3 linked regions of the Alkalinema sp. FACHB-956 genome follow. The protein of the gene in region 1 binds, or shares a complex with, the protein of each later gene. Links are inferred from orthologs where the notes say so. Each region holds a gene or a part of one and is shown on either strand. Other genes may lie near its edges.

Evidence for each region. Proteins that work in one complex are often made in the same cells at the same time.
Region 2: the proteins of accC (region 1) and accB are in contact, whole or in part, in a solved structure (PDB 8UXZ), measured with the Escherichia coli proteins. The link is inferred for Alkalinema sp. FACHB-956 from one-to-one orthologs.
Region 3: the proteins of accC (region 1) and accD are in contact, whole or in part, in a solved structure (PDB 8UXZ), measured with the Escherichia coli proteins. The link is inferred for Alkalinema sp. FACHB-956 from one-to-one orthologs.

What each region holds. Positions count from the first base shown.
Region 1 is NZ_JACJRC010000002.1:179,311-187,392, reverse strand. Bases 3,132-6,055 are described here. They hold accC (acetyl-CoA carboxylase biotin carboxylase subunit), read right to left. Parts: upstream 5,308-6,055; coding sequence 3,955-5,307; downstream 3,132-3,954. Other genes in these bases: H6G21_RS04205 (DUF2459 domain-containing protein), read right to left, coding at 5,594-6,055; H6G21_RS04215 (DUF2079 domain-containing protein), read right to left, coding at 3,132-3,907. Outside these bases: H6G21_RS04225 (nucleoside transporter C-terminal domain-containing protein), read right to left, coding at 1-1,204; H6G21_RS04220 (glycosyltransferase), read right to left, coding at 1,204-2,094; more of H6G21_RS04215, read right to left, coding at 2,240-3,131; more of H6G21_RS04205, read right to left, coding at 6,056-6,361; H6G21_RS04200 (electron transporter), read left to right, coding at 6,818-7,015; H6G21_RS04195 (Uma2 family endonuclease), read left to right, coding at 7,575-8,082. UniProt on the Escherichia coli protein: This protein is a component of the acetyl coenzyme A carboxylase complex; first, biotin carboxylase catalyzes the carboxylation of the carrier protein and then the transcarboxylase transfers the carboxyl group to form malonyl-CoA.
Region 2 is NZ_JACJRC010000003.1:130,919-137,090, forward strand. The notes cover bases 2,928-5,710. They hold accB (acetyl-CoA carboxylase biotin carboxyl carrier protein), read right to left. Parts: upstream 4,672-5,710; coding sequence 4,183-4,671; downstream 2,928-4,182. Other genes in these bases: H6G21_RS05770 (YdcF family protein), read left to right, coding at 2,928-3,535; H6G21_RS05775 (metalloregulator ArsR/SmtB family transcription factor), read right to left, coding at 3,671-4,033; efp (elongation factor P), read right to left, coding at 4,788-5,348; H6G21_RS05790 (peptidylprolyl isomerase), read left to right, coding at 5,580-5,710. Also shown: H6G21_RS05755 (MotA/TolQ/ExbB proton channel family protein), read right to left, coding at 1-627; thyX (FAD-dependent thymidylate synthase), read right to left, coding at 948-1,676; H6G21_RS05765 (tetratricopeptide repeat protein), read left to right, coding at 1,911-2,795; more of H6G21_RS05770, read left to right, coding at 2,921-2,927; more of H6G21_RS05790, read left to right, coding at 5,711-6,172. UniProt on the Escherichia coli protein: This protein is a component of the acetyl coenzyme A carboxylase complex; first, biotin carboxylase catalyzes the carboxylation of the carrier protein and then the transcarboxylase transfers the carboxyl group to form malonyl-CoA.
Region 3 is NZ_JACJRC010000001.1:439,370-445,710, forward strand. What follows is about bases 2,928-5,879. They hold accD (acetyl-CoA carboxylase, carboxyltransferase subunit beta), read right to left. Parts: upstream 4,897-5,879; coding sequence 3,958-4,896; downstream 2,928-3,957. Other genes in these bases: psbV (photosystem II cytochrome c-550), read right to left, coding at 3,173-3,661; pgeF (peptidoglycan editing factor PgeF), read right to left, coding at 5,346-5,879. Outside these bases: H6G21_RS01765 (NAD(P)H-binding protein), read right to left, coding at 1-19; H6G21_RS01770 (DUF1997 domain-containing protein), read left to right, coding at 383-1,036; H6G21_RS01775 (c-type cytochrome), read right to left, coding at 1,005-1,502; petE (plastocyanin), read right to left, coding at 1,795-2,199; photosystem II cytochrome PsbV2, read right to left, coding at 2,375-2,890; more of pgeF, read right to left, coding at 5,880-6,140; H6G21_RS01805 (biotin--[acetyl-CoA-carboxylase] ligase), read left to right, coding at 6,286-6,341.

The DNA.
Region 1 (8,082 bases):
TCAGCACCCCAGCTTGGGACAGTCGCGCCAATTCCAAGTAGGACGGAATTTCCGTTTCCACCAAGCGGCGACCCACCAAAACCGACACATTCCACAGTTCCGGCCAACTGCTGGAAACCCCTGTGAGAGCGGTTAAGGGTAAAAACAGTGCCCCCAAAATATTTTGTACAGTGATGACTTTGAATAGGCTACCGACCTTGGCGAGAGCCGCATTCTGACTTTGGGCCAGGGCTGCTAGATTCCCGAAGAAGAGATTGACCAACGCGACCAAGCCCAGAATGGCAATCAGTAACGCCGCGATCGCCACGGCTAACTTCACACCGTCTAGGGAACCCGTGATCACCGCCTCCATCGGGTTCATTGTTTCGATTTCTTCCTCTTCGGTGTCGGTTTTGTCCGGCATGCCACCCAGGGTTCGGGGAACCTCTGTTTCTGGGACGAGAATCTTAGCCAGGACAAAACAGGCGGGAATAGCCATGAACGAGGCGGATACCAGGTGCCCCACAATATTCGGGAAGGCAGGCCGCAACAGACTGGCATACAGCGCCAACACGGTGGAAGCAATGCTGCCGTAGCAGGAGGCGAGAATGGCACAGAGTTCACTGCGGGTCATGTCCAGCAAAAACGGACGCACCACCAAGGCCGACTCAATGCCCACAAAAATATTGGCGGCTCCGCTCAGCGCTTCGGCTCCGCTCAGGCCCATGGTGCGGCGGAAAATTTTGGCAAAGAGCGCCACGATCGGTTGAATCAGGCGCAAATTGTAGAGCAAGGCCATCAATGCTGAGAAAAAGATGACTGAGGGTAAGGCGCGGAAGGCCAGCACGTAGCCAAGATTTAAATTCTCCGGACTAAGGCGATCGCCCGCAACCGGCACATAGGCAGGCGTGACCGTGCGAGCAATCCAACGCCCCGCTGCGATCGGCCCGGTGGGCTTCGTGAAATCTGGTACCAGCAAATCGCCAAACAGAAACCTTGCCCCGGCTTCCGTTGCATCCAGAACGGCATTAATATTGCGGCTCACCAGTTCAATCACCAACCGACTGGTTTCCACCTGAAATACCAACAGTCCTAAGAGGAGCTGCAAACCCAGCCCCCACAAAATCACCTTCCAGGGAATTTGGCGGCGATTTTCCGATCCCAACCATGCAATGCCGCAGAGGGCAAACAGGCCCACAAACGACAGGAAATTTAACCCAGACACTAGCAATATCGTCCTAACAGGTCATTCCAACGGATCTTCAGCAGGTCGATTAGCATCTTTAGCGAGTCCTGCAACAGGTTAACCTTAGACACTTTGGCCTGATGAGACTTGGACACTGTAGCAGGAATTTCCCCGATCGAGAAGCCCCACTTATGGGCCAGGTAGATGAGCTCAACATCAAAGGAAAACCCTGTTAACCGTTGTTGGTCAAACAGAACCTGGGCAGTCTCGCGGCGAAACCCCTTGAGTCCGGCTTGCATATCGCGATAGTCCAGCCCAAGGATTGCCCGAGAAAATCCGTTGTAAATTTTGCCTGCCACTTTGCGCAAGGGGCTGACCCGTCGCAGACTCACGGCCACCTGATTGCGGCAGCCGATCACGACATCGTGGTCGTAGAGCTTTTCAATCAACAGATCCAGGTGATCCAGGGAATAGGCCAGATCGCTATCCAGAAAACAGAAAAAATCACCGGGAAGCTCGGACTGACTGCACCACATTCCCCTGCGAATGGCATGACCTTTCCCCCCCTGGGGATGGTAGGACAGGAGTTGAATCTGCTGATGCCCCGCAGTGCGGATATGGTCGCTGATCATCATGGGCGTCCGATCGCGGGATCCATCGTTAACGAAGAGGAAAATATAGTTGGGGTGGTTTTCCAGATAGGCATCGATCGCGTTGAGGGTGCGTTCAATGCAGGCTTGTTCGTTGTAGACCGGGAGCACAATCACCGCTTCGGCTAGATGGGGCGGGGGGGGGGGGGAATCGTCAGTGGATAGCGAAGTCAGGAGGCCACCGGACATTGGCGCGATCGGTGTAAGAAGGGCTGTGTTGGCTGTGCGATCGAGCCAAGCCCGCGATCGAGATTGCAAACGACGGATCATTTTTTTCATAGCACGCTCCCCACTTCTCCATTCACACCCAGGACTCTCTCAACTTTCGACCCTATCTTCAAATCCGATCCTGTTCAAACTAGCCTACTCCAACCTGCCAGCCGTCTCCAATGGGTCCATTCTGGCAGTCCTCTGCTTGCCAGCACTATCGGGCAAATGGCTGGAGGGGCTCCTGCTGGCGAAATTGTTCCCATTGTTGCAGAGCGGCTGCTTGATTGGGCTGACCTTTGGCTAGCAGCACGACCCCTTCCTGCACGGTGACCAAGCCGTAGAGATGAGCCCCGATCGCTTCATCAAACAGGGGCAGAATTCTGGCTAGGGCGGTTTGATCCTCCTTAAAAGCTGGTTGATACTGCAACATTTGCCAAAAGTCAGCTACTAGATAGTCGCTTTCCAGCAGTTGGCCCCGATCGTCCCAGATCGATCGCGCCGGTAGCCGCAGTAAGGCCCGCCGACTGGACAGGTGGGGAATCAGGTAGGTTGTGGCAGACACGCTAGCCCGATCGGGAATTTGGCGGAGAACCCCTTGAATCGCTTGGGCATGGTGCCACTGTTGCGGTAGGGAAACGTAGACCCAAGGCCGAATCGAATCGGGAATCAGCCAGGAAAAAGCCCGATTGGGATTCGAGGTCATCGTCAGGACGATCGACAGCACAATGCCCATCAGCCAACCCTTGCGGAATTTCGGCGTAAATTGTTGCGGATGGGCTGCCCACCAGAGAATTGCGCCATAGAACAGTCCCGGCACCACCACCAAGGCGTAGCGCAGGCTGATGGAGAGGGCGGAAATGCCCGATTGCAGGAACAACGACAACAGCGGCACACTGGTCAACACCCAGGTCGCTGGCGATAGCGCGGAAATCATGCCCAACGATAGCCAATGGCGCAATAGGTAGGCAATGCGTCGATCGATCGGCCAAAACACACTGCTGAGGAACTGAATCGGATGGGTGACAATTCCCCACAAGACTTCCAGAGTGCTGGGATTGTCAGACTGGACAAACTGACGAAAGCGCGTTGCTAGATAGAGCCGGGAATTATCGGTAGAAAACTGCGGCAGAATCCAATTGGTGACGAGGGCCACGTAACTAAAGGCGATCGCACAGAGGGCGACCCCTAGCTTGGGCGATCGACGGCTGGAGAGTAAATACAGCCCAAACCCGCAGAGAATCATGCCCCCCACTTCTTCTCGGATGCCTAGCAGGGCTACGATCGCCGCTGCAAACCACAGCCAGCGCCGCTTTTCAAAGGCCAGCAGCATCCCAAAGGCAAACAGCGGAATTTGGCAATGTTCATAAAAGTTGGCTAAGGTCGGTGCGATCACCGCATTGGCCGCGTAATAGCTTCCTGTAATCCACAGCGATCGCTCCGGCGACAGATAGCACCGCGCCAAGCTGTAGAGCAACCATCCCCCGATCGTCATTAATCCCACTTGCAAGACAGTTAGGGTAATGGGATGGGGCGCGATCGCGTACAAGGGCAGCCAGAGGAGAAAATCCACCACAAAATGCTGGCCCAGGTGCAGAAAATTGACCCGTGGAATCACACCATCCTGCAAAGATTCCACGGAATTCCCGGACGTTAGGGAACTTTGGAACCAGTGGCCGTGCAGGTTATTCCAAAACAGTTGGTTAAACAGGCCGTGGTCATAGGAACTGTAGAACGTGAAATAGCGATGCAGGGAAAAAAAGAGCAACAGGCTAAAGAAAATGCAACTGAGCCCCAGCATTCGTCGGGCTCCCAGCCGATCGGGACTCTGCCAAACAGCCTGAAGGTGACTTTTCAGCTTGTGCACTGCAAGGAGAGGGTTCACTGAAAGAAGCATTGCCTGCCAGCCCTATGATTTTGCTGCGATCCAGTCTAGCCCCGCTGAAACATCACCTTATCCACAAAGTTGGTGTAAATATCGCCCTGTTGGAATTCAGGGGTTTCTAGGATTTTTTGGTGAAAGGCGATCGTGGTAGGTAGGCCCGTCACGGCACATTCCCGCAAAGCGCGCTTCATGCGCCGAATCGCCGAAGGGCGATCCTCAGCCCAAACAATCAGTTTGCCAATCAGGGAATCATAGTAGGGCGGAATTTCGTAGTCGGTGTAGACGTGGGAATCCATGCGGACACCGGGGCCACTGGGGGGCAAATAGCCGCTAATTCGTCCAGGGCTGGGCCGGAAGTTGTGTTCTGGATCCTCTGCATTGACCCGACATTCGATCGCGTGGCCCTTAAGCTGGATCTGCTCCTGGGTCAGATGCAGCTTCTCACCCTGGGCAATGCGGATCTGCTCAGCAATCAGATCCACCCCTGTCACCATTTCCGTCACAGGATGCTCCACTTGAATCCGGGTATTCATTTCCATGAAGTAGAACTCCCCGGACTGATCCAGCAGAAATTCCACGGTTCCCGCCCCAACATAGTTGATGGCCTTGGCCGCCAGCACAGCAGCCGTTCCCATTTTTTCCCGCAGTTCCGGCGTCAGGGCGCAACTGGGCGATTCTTCCAAGAGCTTTTGGTGCCGCCGTTGGATGGAGCATTCCCGTTCACCTAGGTGGATCACATTGCCGTGACTGTCCGCCAGAATTTGGAACTCGATGTGGCGGGGATTTTGCACAAATTTCTCAATGTACACCCCGGAGTTGCCAAAGGCCGCTTCAGCTTCCCCCTGGGCCGCGAGGAAGGATTTTGACAGTTCCTCCTCCCCATGCACGAGGCGCATTCCCCGTCCGCCGCCGCCTGCTGTGGCTTTAATAATCACGGGATAGCCGATCGACCGGGCAATGGTGCGGGCTTCTTCTTCCGTTTCCACCAAGCCTTTACTACCGGGAACCGTCGGCACCCCTACCCGCTGCATGGTTTTCTTGGCAGTGGACTTGTCGCCCATCGATCGAATCGAATCCGGCGACGGGCCAATGAACACAATCTTGTGATCGGCGCAAATCTCTGCGAAGCGGGCATTTTCTGCCAAAAAGCCATAGCCGGGATGAATGGCGGTGGCATTCCGAGTGAGCGCGGCTGCAATGATGTTGGGAATGTTGAGATAGCTTTTATTGCTTGGGGGCTCGCCAATACAAACGGCTTCATCAGCCAATTGGACATGCAGCGAATTACGATCGATCGTGGAATGGACAGCCACAGTGGCAATCCCCATCTCTTCGCAGGTGCGAATAATCCGCAACGCGATTTCACCCCGATTAGCAATCAAAATTTTGGAAAACTGCATGTTCTAACTAGCGTCCTTCCCGGTCTGACGGATGTACCTAAAAAAAGGCTAATCAGTAGGATAGGGCTTTTGGGGGACAGGGGGAAGGAGAAACTTAAAGAGAAACTTTTTGAGAGGGGGGAATTCTCGGGTCAAGTAAGGGAATTGCGTACAAATGAAATCCCCAGTGGGTAGGCGGGTAGATGGGTAGGCGGGTAGGTGGGTGAATAGGGGCTGTTATCTATTAACTGTTATTTCTTATATTTCTTAGTAGTCAATTCCTCAGGCAGATCATCCTCAATTCAGCCTAGGGCGAGGGCTTGGGCAGTTGGTACATAATCGGTTGGGCAATGGCTGACCACCAAGGCGCGTTGATTTGGGCAGCATCTAAAGCTTGGGCTGCCCAGGTATTACAGGTTCTCGCCAGGGAATAATGCCCCGTCCCTTCATAAAAGCCACTGGTGGGAGAAAAGGCATTTTGGATCCGGATGGGTTTCCCTTGGTTGAGCTGAAAGGAGCCTTTGAGGTAGGCCACGAGATTTAAGTAATCGGCTCGACTGACGCCAATGCAACGTAGATCAACCCCAGCGTCGTTGGGGAGTTGGTCGTAGCCCTGCACATGCATCGTGGTGGGATTTCCCGGCCAAAACAGCGATCGCAGCGTTCGACTCACTTTCAGTTGCTGCAAGCTGGGCGTATTCCTATAGAAGTCCCGATCGCCCCAGCCGAATTTTAAATATTGATAATTGCCACGGGTCTCGGAACCGATCGTTTTTAAGTCTAGGAACCCGCGCCAATCAAACGCTTCATTTTGGACGGGCAGGATCAGATTGACATGTAACGCTTCTCCCGCCACGTAGACCCGATAGGGACTGGCTTCACAACGTAACGGTTGGTAGCCCCAACGACGGGGAAGAACGGCAGCCAGGGAACTCAGAGCGACGATCGTCCCACTGGCAATTCCCACCCACTTAATGAGTCGGTGGAGGGTCAGTCGGTTTCGTTCTAGCCGATGGAGACGAATCGTCGGCAAATCCATGGAGGTGTGTAACCCCACTCGATGTAATCGCTTCATTAAGTCAACAGGAACTCAGATCAACAGGAACTCACCCGCCTTCCAGATCAACAGCCCCAACCCCAGTCAATGCTTCAAAACAATGTTGTAGGTCAACGGAGCCGGGATTCTGAAAGGAATAACGCAAAGGCTCTTCGATCGTGACACATCTGTTTGGGGTTCACAGCATAGAAGGTGCACTTTCCCAACCGTACCTTTACGGCATTCCTGTAACGGAGCCTATGCCCACAACCGCTTGCTCCCACCCACAACAGATTTTGTGGAGGTCAACAGGTTCATCTAAAAATTTTCGAGATAACCCTTGACGCTTTGTAACAAATTGTTTACATTAGTTTACATAAGTTAACAAGTCTCGAGGCAAGCCTCCAAAAAAGGTTTGAGACGGAGTTGGTGAGGCAAATCCTTGGACTTGGGGACAGTTGAACGGTTAATAGACTTGACTTGAGGAGACTTGGTATGTTTGCACCGATCGTGGTTTTGGTTCGTAACTTCTTGGGTAGCGAGCGCTTCGTGGCGTTACGGGGTAAGGCGATCGCGCAACATTCCAAAGTGATTACCAACGTTTGCAACACTCTGGGCATCGATCGCACCCAGCGGCAAAACCTCATCCGTCTAGCCCGCGACAACGGCAAGCGTTTGGGTCTGCTGGCCTAGGCTAGTGAGGGATTCTCTAGGATAAAGAACTAAAGATTTGTAAAGTTTGAGCGCAGCGGATCGACAATTGTGCATATCCATCAATGGCTTGGGTATCTTAGAGGAAGAGCCACACGTTGTAGGATGCACAGGTTGCAAAACGCGCAGGTTGTAGAATGCACAGGCAATCAGAGCCATGTATTATTACGACTCCCAACGCTTCGTAACGACTCCGCTGCAATAGGTTTGGCTGATTGTCAATAGGTTTGGCTGATTGTTAATAGGATTGGGTTTCGGGTCAGTGTTCGGCGTGAAGGGTCACGATCGAACAACTGCGAGGTCACTCAATCCTTTTCTATTGCGTTGATTTTTATACGTTGATTTTTATGCGTTGATTGCGTTTATTTACTGCGAGTTGCGAGTTGCGAGTTGCGAGTTGCGAGTTGCGAGTTGGTTTAATCAGCGGCTGATGGAGGGTGGCGATGAAATCCAATCGTGGCCGCATGGGAGCGATCGCACAGTACGGTAGGCTAGAACACGATCGCTGCTAAGGTTAGTTGCCTACGAGGTTAGTTGCCCTATGCTATTTCGCAAAAAGCCTGTCGCTACAGAAAAGCGTGTTCTGCTGAAAAATATTTCCTGGGCGAAGTTAGAAGAATTACTGGCAGAACTGGGCAGCGATCGGGAAGCCCATTTGACCTACGATCGCGGGCGTCTGGAAATGATGACGCCTTTAGAGGAGCACGATCGCTGCAATCGCCTCCTGGAATCTTTGTTGCTGGTGGTTGCCGATGAGATGGGTGATTCTCTGGTCAGTCCCGGCAATGTCCTGCTGCTGCAACCGGAGATCGGGCTGGCTGTACAACCCATGGCTTGTTATTACCTAGACAATGCACCCTCGCTCCCCCCATCCGGCAAACTTGATGTGACCCAAGTGCCTCCACCGGATATCGCGATCGAGATCGCCTTGCAGGAGCCGGATAGTCCCAAGCGATTGGCCCTGTACGAAGCCATGGGAGTCCCGGAAGTCTGGCAGTATGTCACCACCGTGGGCGATGAGGTCTTGAAGGGGAATTTGAAAATTTGGG
Region 2 (6,172 bases), on another replicon or contig:
CCGCTCATACTGCCATTTTTGCCGATAGAGCAGTTCCAGCTCATTCCCCGATCGGCGAAACACTTTGGCTTGGTTAAAGATCAACCCTTGAAAAATGCGATAAAACCCCAAGGCCACCAGCGCCACAATTAGCCCTGTTGCCGTACTAATCAACGATGCCCCAATCCCGCCGACCGCATCCTTAGAGGCTTCCGTTCCCAAGGCTGTCACCGTGATGGAGTACAGCGTTTGAATCAATCCCAAAACCGTTCCCAGCAAACCGAGCAACGGAGCCATGGCAATCACAGCTTCTAGAACCTTATTCCCCCGTTGCATCCCAGCAATTTCTTCATCAGCGGCGGATTCCAGGGCCAAGCGAAACAGATCTGGATCCGGAGCTTGCAATCTCAGGGCAGCGTAGAGAAAACGCCCGATCGGTTGGTCGTAGGCTTGGCGCGCAATTTCACTGGCGAGCATCCAATCGCGACGGGAAGCATCCAAAATTCGGTTAACGACTTCCCGCTCCTGTTTCAGAACCGTAAACCAAAAGCGAATCCGCTCAAAAATTGCGGTTACAGCCAAAACAGACAATAGCAACAAGGGAATCATGGTTGGGCCGCCCTTGTTGAAAATATCGACTAAGTTCATCGTCGTTTCTCCCCCACCGTTTTTGCCACCGATGTTTCTACTACCGAAGGGTTGTATCACCGATAAGTTGTATCACCGATAATATTTGCCACCGCTTTTGTCTAGAGCATTTTACCGACTGAAATTGCCGATCGTGCATTGAATTCATGCCCCAAGTTCCCCACAGGTATCCATTTCCTCCCCGGTTCTCCACGGGAGGTCAGCCCTAGAGTTCAACCTCCTATAGTCAAACCCCAGTCAAACCCCAGTCAAACCAGAGTTAAATCAGAGTTACCCCTCCTAGGTTAAATACTCTAGGTTAAATCCCCTAGCTCAACCCCCTAGGGAGACAGTCGAGCTTTGCCCCAGCGGTTTTTGTGGTACCACTCCGCGATCGCGGGAACCCAAGCTTCAAAATGCGGCCAGATCAACTCACAAAGTTGAATAATCTCCAATTGCGCATCATTTTTTGCCCGCAAGTCCAAAAAGTGCATCAAACTCCGGCAGTTAAAACTCACCACAAAATGCTGCCGAATTGCATAGGGGATCAAGTCCCGCGCGTGCTCCTCAGCATAGCCTTCAACCCGAATTTTGTGGGCGTAGTGTTGAGCGAGTTTTTCGCACCAGTCCCGATCGGTCTGGCGAGCCGTAGCTGTGTACTCATACTTCGCACCCTGGCGATCGGTATAAAACCCCACGGGCCGGAGATAAAACACTTCTTCCAGCTCCCGCTTACCATCCACCACATCCAGAATTCTCTGCCCGGTGTATCGACCGGACTGCACATCAAAACTGACAGAAACACGGTGGGTTCTCGCCTGCTGCATCACACTGTGGGGAAACCAACCACAATTCAGCACGATTTGGGGATGCTCGATCGGCCCAAAGTGCCCCCGGTTTCCCGCCAGCAGATTACGAATGACGACCTCCCCAGCTTTGGGTTCATCGGGGAAGCGATCGCGCTCATCCCAGACAAAGCCTTCAGCATAGTCTTGGTGCATGGCCGCATAAATGGTCTGTTGGGGATTCGGGGTTTGGGAGAGAACTTCGACTTTAAAGTAAGGATCCATAGAAACCATTGGGAGGGAAACTGGGCACTGCCATCAGAATCAAGGAACGTTTTATACTGGAGTGAGCGCCCCAAAGCTTAATAGCATAGATCAAACCTTCTGCCAGTGATGTACAAAAAAAATTTTGATTTGACTGCCCCAAGATAGCCTTGATCGATTAAGCTAACGGTGTCAGACTTCAGACCCCTGTAACATCATTTGTTAAACCTGTTAAACCCAACCTGTTAAACCACTGTGTATAAACGGATTGCGCTTCTCTTTACTATCCTGTTGTTGAACTCCGGCATTGCAAGGCGTCCTGCGATCGCTTACCTGGTTCCCCATTTGCCCCATCTCGACGATCGGCAGTTGGAACGTGAGGGCAATGACCTGTTAGGAGAATCGATTCAACTGGCACAGTTGCAACAGTTTGACCTTGCCATTACCCGTGCAAAGTTGGCAACCCAACTGATTCCCAAGAATCCGGATGTGTGGTCGGTGTTGGGGGGGCTATATCTAGCTGATAACAAAACTGATCTAAGTATTGCTGCCCTACAAAAGGCCAAGGCCCTAGAACCGAAGGAATCTGCAATTTGGTTCCGCTTGGGCAATGCCTATTTCCAGAAAAAAGATTATCCCAAGGCGATCGAGTCCCTGCAATCGGGCTTAGCGCTCAAACCCAATGTTCCCGGTGCGTTGTTTGACCTGGGAAATGCTTATTTGATGTCCGGGAAAAAGAACGAGGCGATCGCAACCTACGAAAAAGCCTACGCCCAGGATAAAAAATTTTGGTACCCCCTGAACAATATTGGGTTGATCAAGTACGAGATCGGAGACGTTAAGGAAGCGATTCGACTCTGGAAGCTGTCCGTTGCCGCTGCAACAGATAGTACTGGGGCAGAGCCAAAACTGGCCTTAGCCGTAGCAACCTATCAGACAGGCGACCAAGATCAAGGACTGAAACTGGGTGAAGCCGCTGTGAAGCTAGATAGCCGTTACAGTGATATCAAATTTTTAAAGGAAAACCTGTGGGGCGATCGGCTGATTGCTGCGACCCAAGAATTTCTGGAACTTCCTAGAATTAAAGCCGCGATCTCCCAGTCCAAATCTACCGAATCGGAGGGACGTTCTCCTCGCTAAGTTGCTCGCCACAAGTCTAGTGATCCTCGCTAGCCATCTTTTAAAGTTCTACAAGGTCTACTGATTTAACCCGCGTTCCTGGGAAATTCGTAGCAGCATCGCGCAAACTTCATAGCGAGTTAGTCATGGGTGGACGGGGCACATTGGTGTTCAAACGGCGGCAACTGCAACGGCAGACGGCCAAACGGAGAAAACTCAGTTTCCCTTGGTGGGTGTTGCTGTTCTTGCCTATTTTCGTGGGCTTGGGCTATCGCCAAGCAAGAATGTGGTTTACCCAACCCCAGGCGGTACTGGTATTAGGAGGCGAGCCAAGCCGCGAACAATTTGCAGCAAAATTTGCCCAAAAACATCCTCAACTCCCCATTTGGATTTCTTCCGGTGCGCCCCAGGAATACGCGGAATGGGTGTTTAATGATGCCGGTGTCAGCTTCGATCGGGTTCATCTGGACTACCGTGCCGTGGATACTTTGACAAACTTCACCACCCTGGCCGACGAACTGCAAGCGCGAGGAATTCGTAATATTTATCTCGTGACCTCCGACTACCACATGCGTCGTGCCAGCCTGATTGGCGAAATTGTTCTGGGCAGTCGAGGCATTATTTTCCATCCAGTCAAAATTGAATCGGTTCCCCCTACCCCAGAGGAACCGATGGCAAAAACAATTCGAGATGGCGGTCGGGCTTTATTGTGGATCACCACTGGCTACACAGGAGCCGATCTCAAGTCAGCTCAAAAGTAGACAAACTCACAGTAAAGAGTTGTCAAACTCACAGGGAGTAGTTAAACTCACAAGCGCCAAACATAGACCGATCGGTAGCACGCTGCTATGGCGCATTGAACAGTGCATTAATACAGTTCATTAATACCCAGGCACTTACTGCGAGTCGGGTTTGCTGGCAAGGCTAAAGGAGCGGAAATGCTGAGCTTGCTGTTCAATCCGGGTCGCAATGCGATCGCAGACCAGATTACACAGCTCGAAAATCAGCTCATCCGCCACACTGTAGTATGCTAAAGTCCCTTGACTGCGGCGAGTCAAAATTCCCGCTTGCAACATGACTTTCAGGTGCTTAGAGACATTGGCCTGACTGGTTTCCGTCGCCTCCACCAAGTCCTGCACACACTTCTCACCATCACGCAATAAATTCAAAATGCGCAACCGCATCGGTTCGCCTAACACACTAAAGTAGTCGGCGACCTGTTGAACAACTTCCTGGGGCACGGATGCTACTGGTTCCATATAGGCTGCAAGAAAACCAAATAACGAAGTAGCAATGATCCCCACATCTTATGCTGATATTTCGTCGTATAGCAATAGAGTTATCAAAGTCAATAAAACCACCAGAGACACCGTTGCCTTGTCCCTGGTGTCCTACAGGGTTCGCTGGCCTAAGCAGGATTAACCCGCATCAGCACTTGACCAAACTCAACGGGCTGGGCATTTTGCACCAAAATTTCGACCACTTCCCCTGAAATCTCAGCTTCGATTTCATTCATCAGCTTCATTGCTTCAATGATGCAGACGGTTTGGCCAGAACGCACCCGATCGCCCACTTCGACAAAGGGATGTTCATCGGGGCCAGGGGCGCGATAGAAGGTACCAACCATGGGTGACTTAATCTCAACCCACCGTTGGTCTGCTGTATGGGGAGGCGCAGCGGGGGCAGTTGGAGGAGCAGCAACGGGAATGGCCGCAGTCTCAGCAATCACGGGCTGCTGTAAAACTGGAACCTCAACCCGTGCGACAGGAATGGCTTCGGCTGTTGTGCCCCGCCGCACGGTGAGTTCAAACTCCTCACTCTTTAACGTCAACTCCGCGATGTCCGTTTGATTTAAAGCTAGGAGTAAATCACGAAGTTCGTTGAAGTTCAGTGCCACGGCTTAATCTTGCTCCCTCAAATAAATGCCCCAATAACTCCCGATCGGGAAGCTATGAGTCCTGAATTGTAATGATGGTGGTGTGATTACAGTGATTCTAGGAAATGAGATTTCGCTTAGTTCTCACGACCCAGATACTTGTCATCGCGGGTATCAACACGAATCTTTTCACCCACTGAGATAAACAAAGGTACCATCACCGTTGCTCCGGTTTCGACTTTAGCCGGTTTGGTTCCACCCGTTGCAGTATCCCCTTTAACACCAGGATCGGCTTCAATCACTTCTAGAACAACGGAGTTGGGCAGTTCCACTTCCATGACTTTGTCGCCCCATTTGACGACATCCACTTCCATGCCTTCTTTCAGATATTTCACCCGATCGCCGATTTGCGCCGCTGTCAGCCGACCTTCGTCGTAGGTCTCCATGTCCATAAAGACGTACTCATCACCGTCCTTATAGGTGTGCTGCATGGTGCTTTTTTCCAGTGTGGCCTGCGGCACCGTTTCCCCAGCTCGGAAGGTTCGTTCAACCACCCCTCCCGTTTGAACGTTCTTCAATTTAGTTCGAACAAAAGCGGCACCTTTACCGGGCTTCACATGGAGAAACTCAACGACACGCCAAACCGCACCATCAAGCTCAATGCTGACACCAGGGCGAAAATCATTACTGGAGATCATGGGTCACTAAAATACATTCGGCAAAACATTCGGCAACTTATTGTACCGTTGCGCGTGACGTTCTGTTCGTGACTTTTCTGAGGCGTTTCTAGATGACTAGGGCGATCGACCCACTCAACGCCAGCGCTGTTGATTCTTTTTCCATCGCTTCAATATTTGCTCGGCCTGAGGGCTCCCTGACTGTGGCACAATCATCACAAGGATTGAAATCGTGCGATCGATGGGATAACTATGTCTTTTTGGAATCGGTTGAAGCGCCAGCTACTCGTTCTGGCACTGGCTTGCTTGGCCTGGAGTTATTGGATGCCCAGCACCCAAGCATTGCCCCAAGGGAATGCTATTACGGATCCAAAAGCGTTACTGCGCTATGCACTCCCCATTGAAAATCCTGAGGTTCGGAAGCTCCAAGCCGCGATCGAAGATATTTCCCAGCAATTGCGAGCCAATCGACGATGGGGCGCAGTGGTAGCGGATCTCAACCGTGCTGAGCGAGTTGTGGCAGATAAGCAGGCCGCCTTGCTCGGCAGTATCCCCGACGATCGCAAGCCCCAAGCGGAAGCACTGCTGGGAGACATTCAGGCAGAGATTGGCCAGATGCAAGCGGGTCTAGAAGCCAAAAATCGTCAGGCTACGTTGGATCAGCGGGCCGCCCTCCTGGATAGGATTGGTAGCTTTGAGGAATTGATGGTGCAGGGCTATCCCTATGAGGTGCCTGAAGAATACAGCAATTTACCTCAATTAAAGGGACGGGCCACGGTGGATATTCAAACCACCCAAGGAACGGTGACAGCAGTGCTGGATGGCTACAGTGCGCCGGTGACTGC
Region 3 (6,341 bases), on another replicon or contig:
CTGCGACAAATGCCTTCATACCTGTTCTCTAATCCTTTGTCTGCTAATATGGCGATCTTGATTTAGTATGGCAATCTCACCGATTTCCAAGATACCGCAGGAATTCTTGAGGTTGTTTTTCGGTGATTTCTCCAACTTCGTTGCGGAATTCACCAAGCTATGCTGGTAGCGTATCCGGTAAGGCAGCCGTTAGGATGGTTGAGGTCTACTGGTTATGTTGCTTGTAAGCTGCATAACTAGTCTCATGCAGTCCTAGATATGACGAGGGATTCCCTAGGAATCAATTCTTAGCCGATCGCAGTTGACCCCTCAGTCACTGCTTTGATCCCATCTAGGAGAATCTTGTTGCTGCCCCGACGGTTTGTCCTGAGCGGAACTGATTATGCAAGCCCAGCCCAACGATCGCACCTTTGATTCTTTTGTCGATATCGTGGCCGAGCCAACCATTGAGCCCACCACTAAGTTTCACACGATTTTTGTGGACTGCATGGAGATGTATGCCGATGCAGCCATGGTCGCTCGCTATTTGGATAATCATTCCGAGTGGTTTCGTCGCTGTGCCCAACCGATGAAGGCAGATCCGATCGGCAACACGGGCTATATCTTAACGATCGGGAATTATGGCGCTCTAGGGTACGAAATCGAACCTAAAATCGGTCTTGACCTGTTACCGCAACAAGAAAGTGTTTATCGGATTGAGACCATTCCTGTGCCTGGTTTTGTGGCTCCTGGTTACGATGTAGACTTTAGAGCCTCAATGGAATTGGTGGAACATGAGCCCACTGAAGAGGATGGACTAGATAACGGGGCAAAAATAACCCGTGTGCAGTGGCATTTGGATCTGACGGTGCAGATTCAATTCCCCAAGTTTATCCAAGCTCTCCCCAAATCGCTGATTCAGGCTACGGGGGAACGCTTACTCGATCAAATCATTCGCCAAGTGTCGCGCCGACTGACCCACAAAGTTCAGACGGATTTTCATAGCACCTACAATCTGACTATTCCTAAGACCCAACGACGCTGGTTTTTCCAATAGCATTCGGCTTTTCCTTGTCTTTTTCCCGTGGGCTAGCCATTTGCAGGGATTGCAGGTCGATCGAGCTATCTTTCCAATCCTGGGCTGCTTGACTAAGGACATAGCGCGCAACGGCTTCAATTTCCTCTAGGGTCAAATTATCGGAAAAGGCGGGCATGGCATTTTTGCCGTGGATAACCTGGTTTTTAATGGCCACGATCGAATCCATTTCGTACTTTTGCAAAGTCTCGAGGTGGAGATTTTTTTCGGCCAAGATCACGTTATTGCCACCAATGTGACAGGCCGAGCAATTTGCACTAAAAATTTTTTGTCCTAGGGAGGGTACTGGGGCAGAGGGGCTGGGGCTGACGGATGGCTTGGGGACTGGAGCAGGAGACATCAGCGCGGCGGAAGAGGGCAGTGGCCCCATCAGACTGAAACACCCCAGGGCAAACACGATCGTGATCAGTCTTTTCAACAGTCTCACAGCCTTTCTCCCACAACCCAAAAATCCACAAAACCACTATACCAACTCGTGTCTTCTGCCTAGAACTCTATTGAAGAACTCTACCTGGACCCACTGACTTAATCCCAGTATGAAAGCCTTAATCTCAGCATGCAAAAAGAGATGCTACTGAGTAGCATCTCTTTTCTGGAGTGAATTCTGCGTGGTTAAATTCTTGCTATAGATTATTGGATTGGGGATTGACTCAGTTCTACCACTCAGTCTCACCTAGGATATCCGGACAAGCAAGTATTCCCTAGAACCCTGGAGAGAACTAGTTGACAACGATTCTACCAACCATTCCTGCACCCCGGTGAGGCATACAGAAGTAGCTGTATTCACCCGCAGGAGCATCAGCAGGGAAAGTCACGGAAAAAGTTTTCCCTGCACCTTCCAAAGACTTATGGGACAGAGAAGCAGCGAGCGCGCTGTCTCCACCGGGAACTTTATCAAATTGCACATTATGGGGAGGCAATTGCCCAACTTCCCAAGTTACCGTGTCACCGGGTTTGATGTTAGCAACAGCAGGTTCAAATACCAGACCTTTGGTTGTCCCCATCTTCACCGTCACGTTAGCGGCTTCAGCAGAAGCAGCACTGAAGAAGAAGCTGCCAACAACTAAAATTACTGCAACTGCTGCAACAACCAGCTGCCGACTAACCTTAGCAAAAGCTTTCATATCGATCCCTCGGATACTAAAACCGTTCCATAGGAGATCATATCTTAGACGGGTTGTCGTAGGACAGGTCGTCGTAGGATTTTTTCGAGCTCACGCTTACAATCCACACTACAATTCACTGCGCTACATAGCCGATCGACCTTATTAAAAGAATTCACAGAGACGATCGACACCACTACATGGGCGATCGACCCCAACCGGGTGCAACTTCGGCGGCGCGGAGGATAAATGCGGCAATGCTTTCCACCTCTGCTGGAGAGAGCCAACTTTCGCTAACTTCCCGGCAGTATAAGTTGTCATCACTGCCATCGTAGGCCAGGGGGTGGCGCATGTAGGTGACTAAGGCATTGAGGGTATCACGGGGTGGGGTGGCTGCTTGCAGGGCGGGTAGGGCGAGAGACACGGTTGGATTGGCTAGAGTAGAGCCGCCAACATGACAACTTTGGCAAGTTTGGGAAAAGAGGGTTTTGCCCTGCAATAACTCTTGGTAGCCAACTTCTCGGGTGGCTCCAGTGCGATCGATCGGTAAACTAGCAGCCTCACTGGGTAAAACCTTAAGATATTGCGTCACGTAGGGATCCAAAGCGGCTTGGGCCGGAGCCGCAAACAGGACTATTGCTGGAAACACCAATGCCAGTAATAGTCCTAGCAAACAAGCGCGTCGTAAGCGATTCGTGAATGTTGTCAACATCGTTTTTGGTATCGAACTGTGGAAACAGCCCGGAGAGGTGTGGGGAAAACGAACACTGCGTAATGGAACCGATCTGGAATGGGTTTGGAACGGATCTGAACCCGTGAACGATCGAGGCTCAAATTGAAAGAAAAGCCGACCTCTGCATCTGCAAAAATCGACTTTCCTCCCAAATTATTTAATGATGAAACAACAGCTTCCAACTTAACTGGCTAGGCGAAAGCACTGGCGAAAGCACTATTGTGGCTAAGTTGAAGAATGCCTGAATCGATTACTAAATTCCTAGAAGTAGATCTTACCGCCGCCCCAACGATCGCCAACAACCTTGGGCTGCAATAGGATATGACCTGCAATTTCAAACAGATCATCATCGGTCAAGTTGCGCATTTCAGGGAAAATATCAGCGCTCTTCAAGCTGGGGTGAACTTCCGCGATCGACTCTGTCCCATCATAGGAGGTGGGATCCTTCATATAGTCAACCAGGGCTTCAATACTGTTCCGATTGGGGGTTGCCAATGACAGCGCTTCAGGATCTAAACCTACGTTGGGATCGGTTTTAGTAATTCCACCCACATGGCATTGAGCACAGGCGTATTGGAACAGCCGCTTCCCTTCGGAAACCTGCTTGAGGCTTAGAGTAACAGTATCCCCAGAAGAGTTGAGGGGGACTGTCCGAATCTTTGTGTCCAACTCGGCTGCCTGTGCCCCTTGGATGAATTGAAAAGTAAAGAATACGGCGGTTACGGCCAGCCAAAAGAATCTCTTAAGCATGGTTCTCCTTCAGAAGTGGCTCGGATCAGATTCACAACACAACAATGTCTTTTAATACCAATATCACGGGATTGGACAATCACTAATGGCAATCTTAGAGTTACCTTTACAAACTGCAACAAAAAGCTAGAATTGTCGATTTTTCAGATGGATCCCCCGAAAAACTGTTGCCCAAATTTCGGCAGAACCTTCCCTAAAATGAGCTGCGTAGTGAGCTGCGTTTCGACACAAGCATCTCACTACGAGCAGCTCACTCACGACTTCACTGAGAAATGCATTCCAAAACGGCTCTGCAATTACCCTTCAATGTGGCTTAGCGGCTTCACATCGGGCAGGTCACTCGCGAGATGATGGCGCACCAAATCCGTGGAAGCGGGGGTTGGCTGATGGAGATCGATTAACTGAGCTAACGTCTTTTTCAGTTGGGTGCGCGGCACAATCAGATCCACAAATCCGTGCTCCAAGAGGTATTCCGCCGTTTGGAAGTCATCGGGCAGTTTTTCCCGCAGGGTTTGTTCAACCACCCGTCGTCCCGCAAAGGCGATCGTGGCCTTGGGTTCCGCAATGATGACATCACCGAGCATGGCAAAGCTGGCTGTGACCCCGCCTGCGGTGGGATGGGTCAGCACAGGAATGTAGAGCAAGCGCTGATCACGATGACGATCGAGGGCACCGGAAATCTTCGCCATTTGCATAAGGCTCAACATGCCTTCCTGCATTCTGGCTCCCCCGGAGGCGCAGACAATAATCACCGGCAGGCGTTGTTGTGTGCCCCGTTCGATTAAGCGGGTCAATTTTTCGCCCACGACGGATCCCATGCTACCGCCCATAAAGCGGAAGTCCATGACCCCGAGGGCAACGGTTGTGCCTTCTAACTGGCCTACCCCAGTCTGCACCGCATCCACCAGCTTGGTTTTTTCCTGCATTTCCCGCAGGCGATCGGTATAAGGTTTACGATCGCGGAATCCCAGCGGATCTATAGACCGAACGGATTCATCCAGGGCGGTCCAAGTATCGGCATCAATTAGCTGACGAATGCGCTCATCGCTATAAACCCGCATGTGGTGGTTGCATTCCAAGCAAACCATCTGGTTGGTTCGCAAATCCTTGGTATACATCAACGCCCCACACGACTCGCACTTTGTCCACAGGCCATCTGCAATCTCTCGTTCCTGCTGCGGCTCTGAGGAAGGATTTTCTTTGCGCCGATTCGCAAACCAATCAAACAACGACATGGAAATTCACCGACTGGGTAGAAACTGGATAAACAAACGAAGCGATGAAAGTAGCACAGCCCCATACGACGATGAAGGCATTGCCGTCAAGGCATAACCGGGTACTGGCTGAAGCATTCACGGGTCATAACTGCTGGGCATAACCGAACTGGGTATAGCTGAACTAGGCACAACCCAAAATTGTAACCAAGGGTCACAACCAAAAGGGTTGACGGTCAAAAATGACTGGTGAAGGGATACCCGTAGGGGTCACTGTATCATAGACAGCCCCCTGCTCTGCTCCGTGTGCCGGAATTGGTCAGAGCAATCGAATGTCAGCAACTACTAACAAGGCGTCACAGGTATCGTGAAGTTTTAAGGCGATCGCACTAAACTGACAGACAGAGCACCGTTCCGGTGTGGGCAGGGCACGGATTATCTGTGCCCGAATTTATTTTTGGGTTCAGACTCTAGTCCACGACTGACAGGCCACGGCTGACAATCCCAGCCCATTGCGCCTTCCTCAAGGGGGCTCGACGGTGGGAAAAGAAGTTATCAGGATCCTGATAGGTGCAGTGGGGAGAAATGGCGATTTGCTCCGGTGCTAGCCCCAGTTGTTCAAGTTGGAGGGCATTGACTTGGCGCACATTGAGGCGCACTTTACCAACCTGCGGATCGGGTAACACGGGGGAATGGGGCAACGCTTGTAGATGGGCGATCGCTTCATCCAAGGCCATTTCAGGGGTTTCGGGGGCAATGGTTGCTGCCGTTTGCACCGCCACATCAGTATCTACCTGATAGACTTCCCCAGCGATCGCGGGTCCCATAGCTACCCGCAGATTAGCTAACTGACTACCGTGCTGAAGTAAACGTTCGATCGCCCCAGGCACGATTTTTTTTGCCGTTCCGCGCCAACCTGCATGGACTGCGGCCACCTGGCCCGTCTGGACGTCGCCAATGAGGACTGGGGTACAGTCGGCGGTACACACCCAAACCGCTTGATGGGCGTCCTGGGAAATCACCCCATCTCCATCGGGCAAATTATCAGCGTGCAGGGGGGAGGGCATCTCCGCCGGGGCTAAAACTTTGTCGCCGTGGACTTGCTTGGCACGATAGGCGATCGCCTGGGGATAGAGTTCGGCGGTCAGTTCAAACGGTGTTTTAGGCGCAAATTTCTGGGTAAACCAACCGTGCTGCCACGGTTCCAGTAAACTGCAAGTCAGGTAGGGCAGGTCGTTCCACGTTTGCCAATGCCAGGTATGCATAGAGTTCAAGTTCTGTAGGCCAAGTTCTAGGGCTCAAGCTGAGATCAACCCAGAGGGATAAACACAAACATGGTAGCGTTGATAGCGGTTTTCCCTAGGCAATCCATGCCAGCCTTTGCGCCCCTTACCCTGAGCCCGTGAGTCCGTGCCTTTTAACCTAGCCAAATTTGATGCTGCCTTGCAGACGTTGCTTCAATTCAA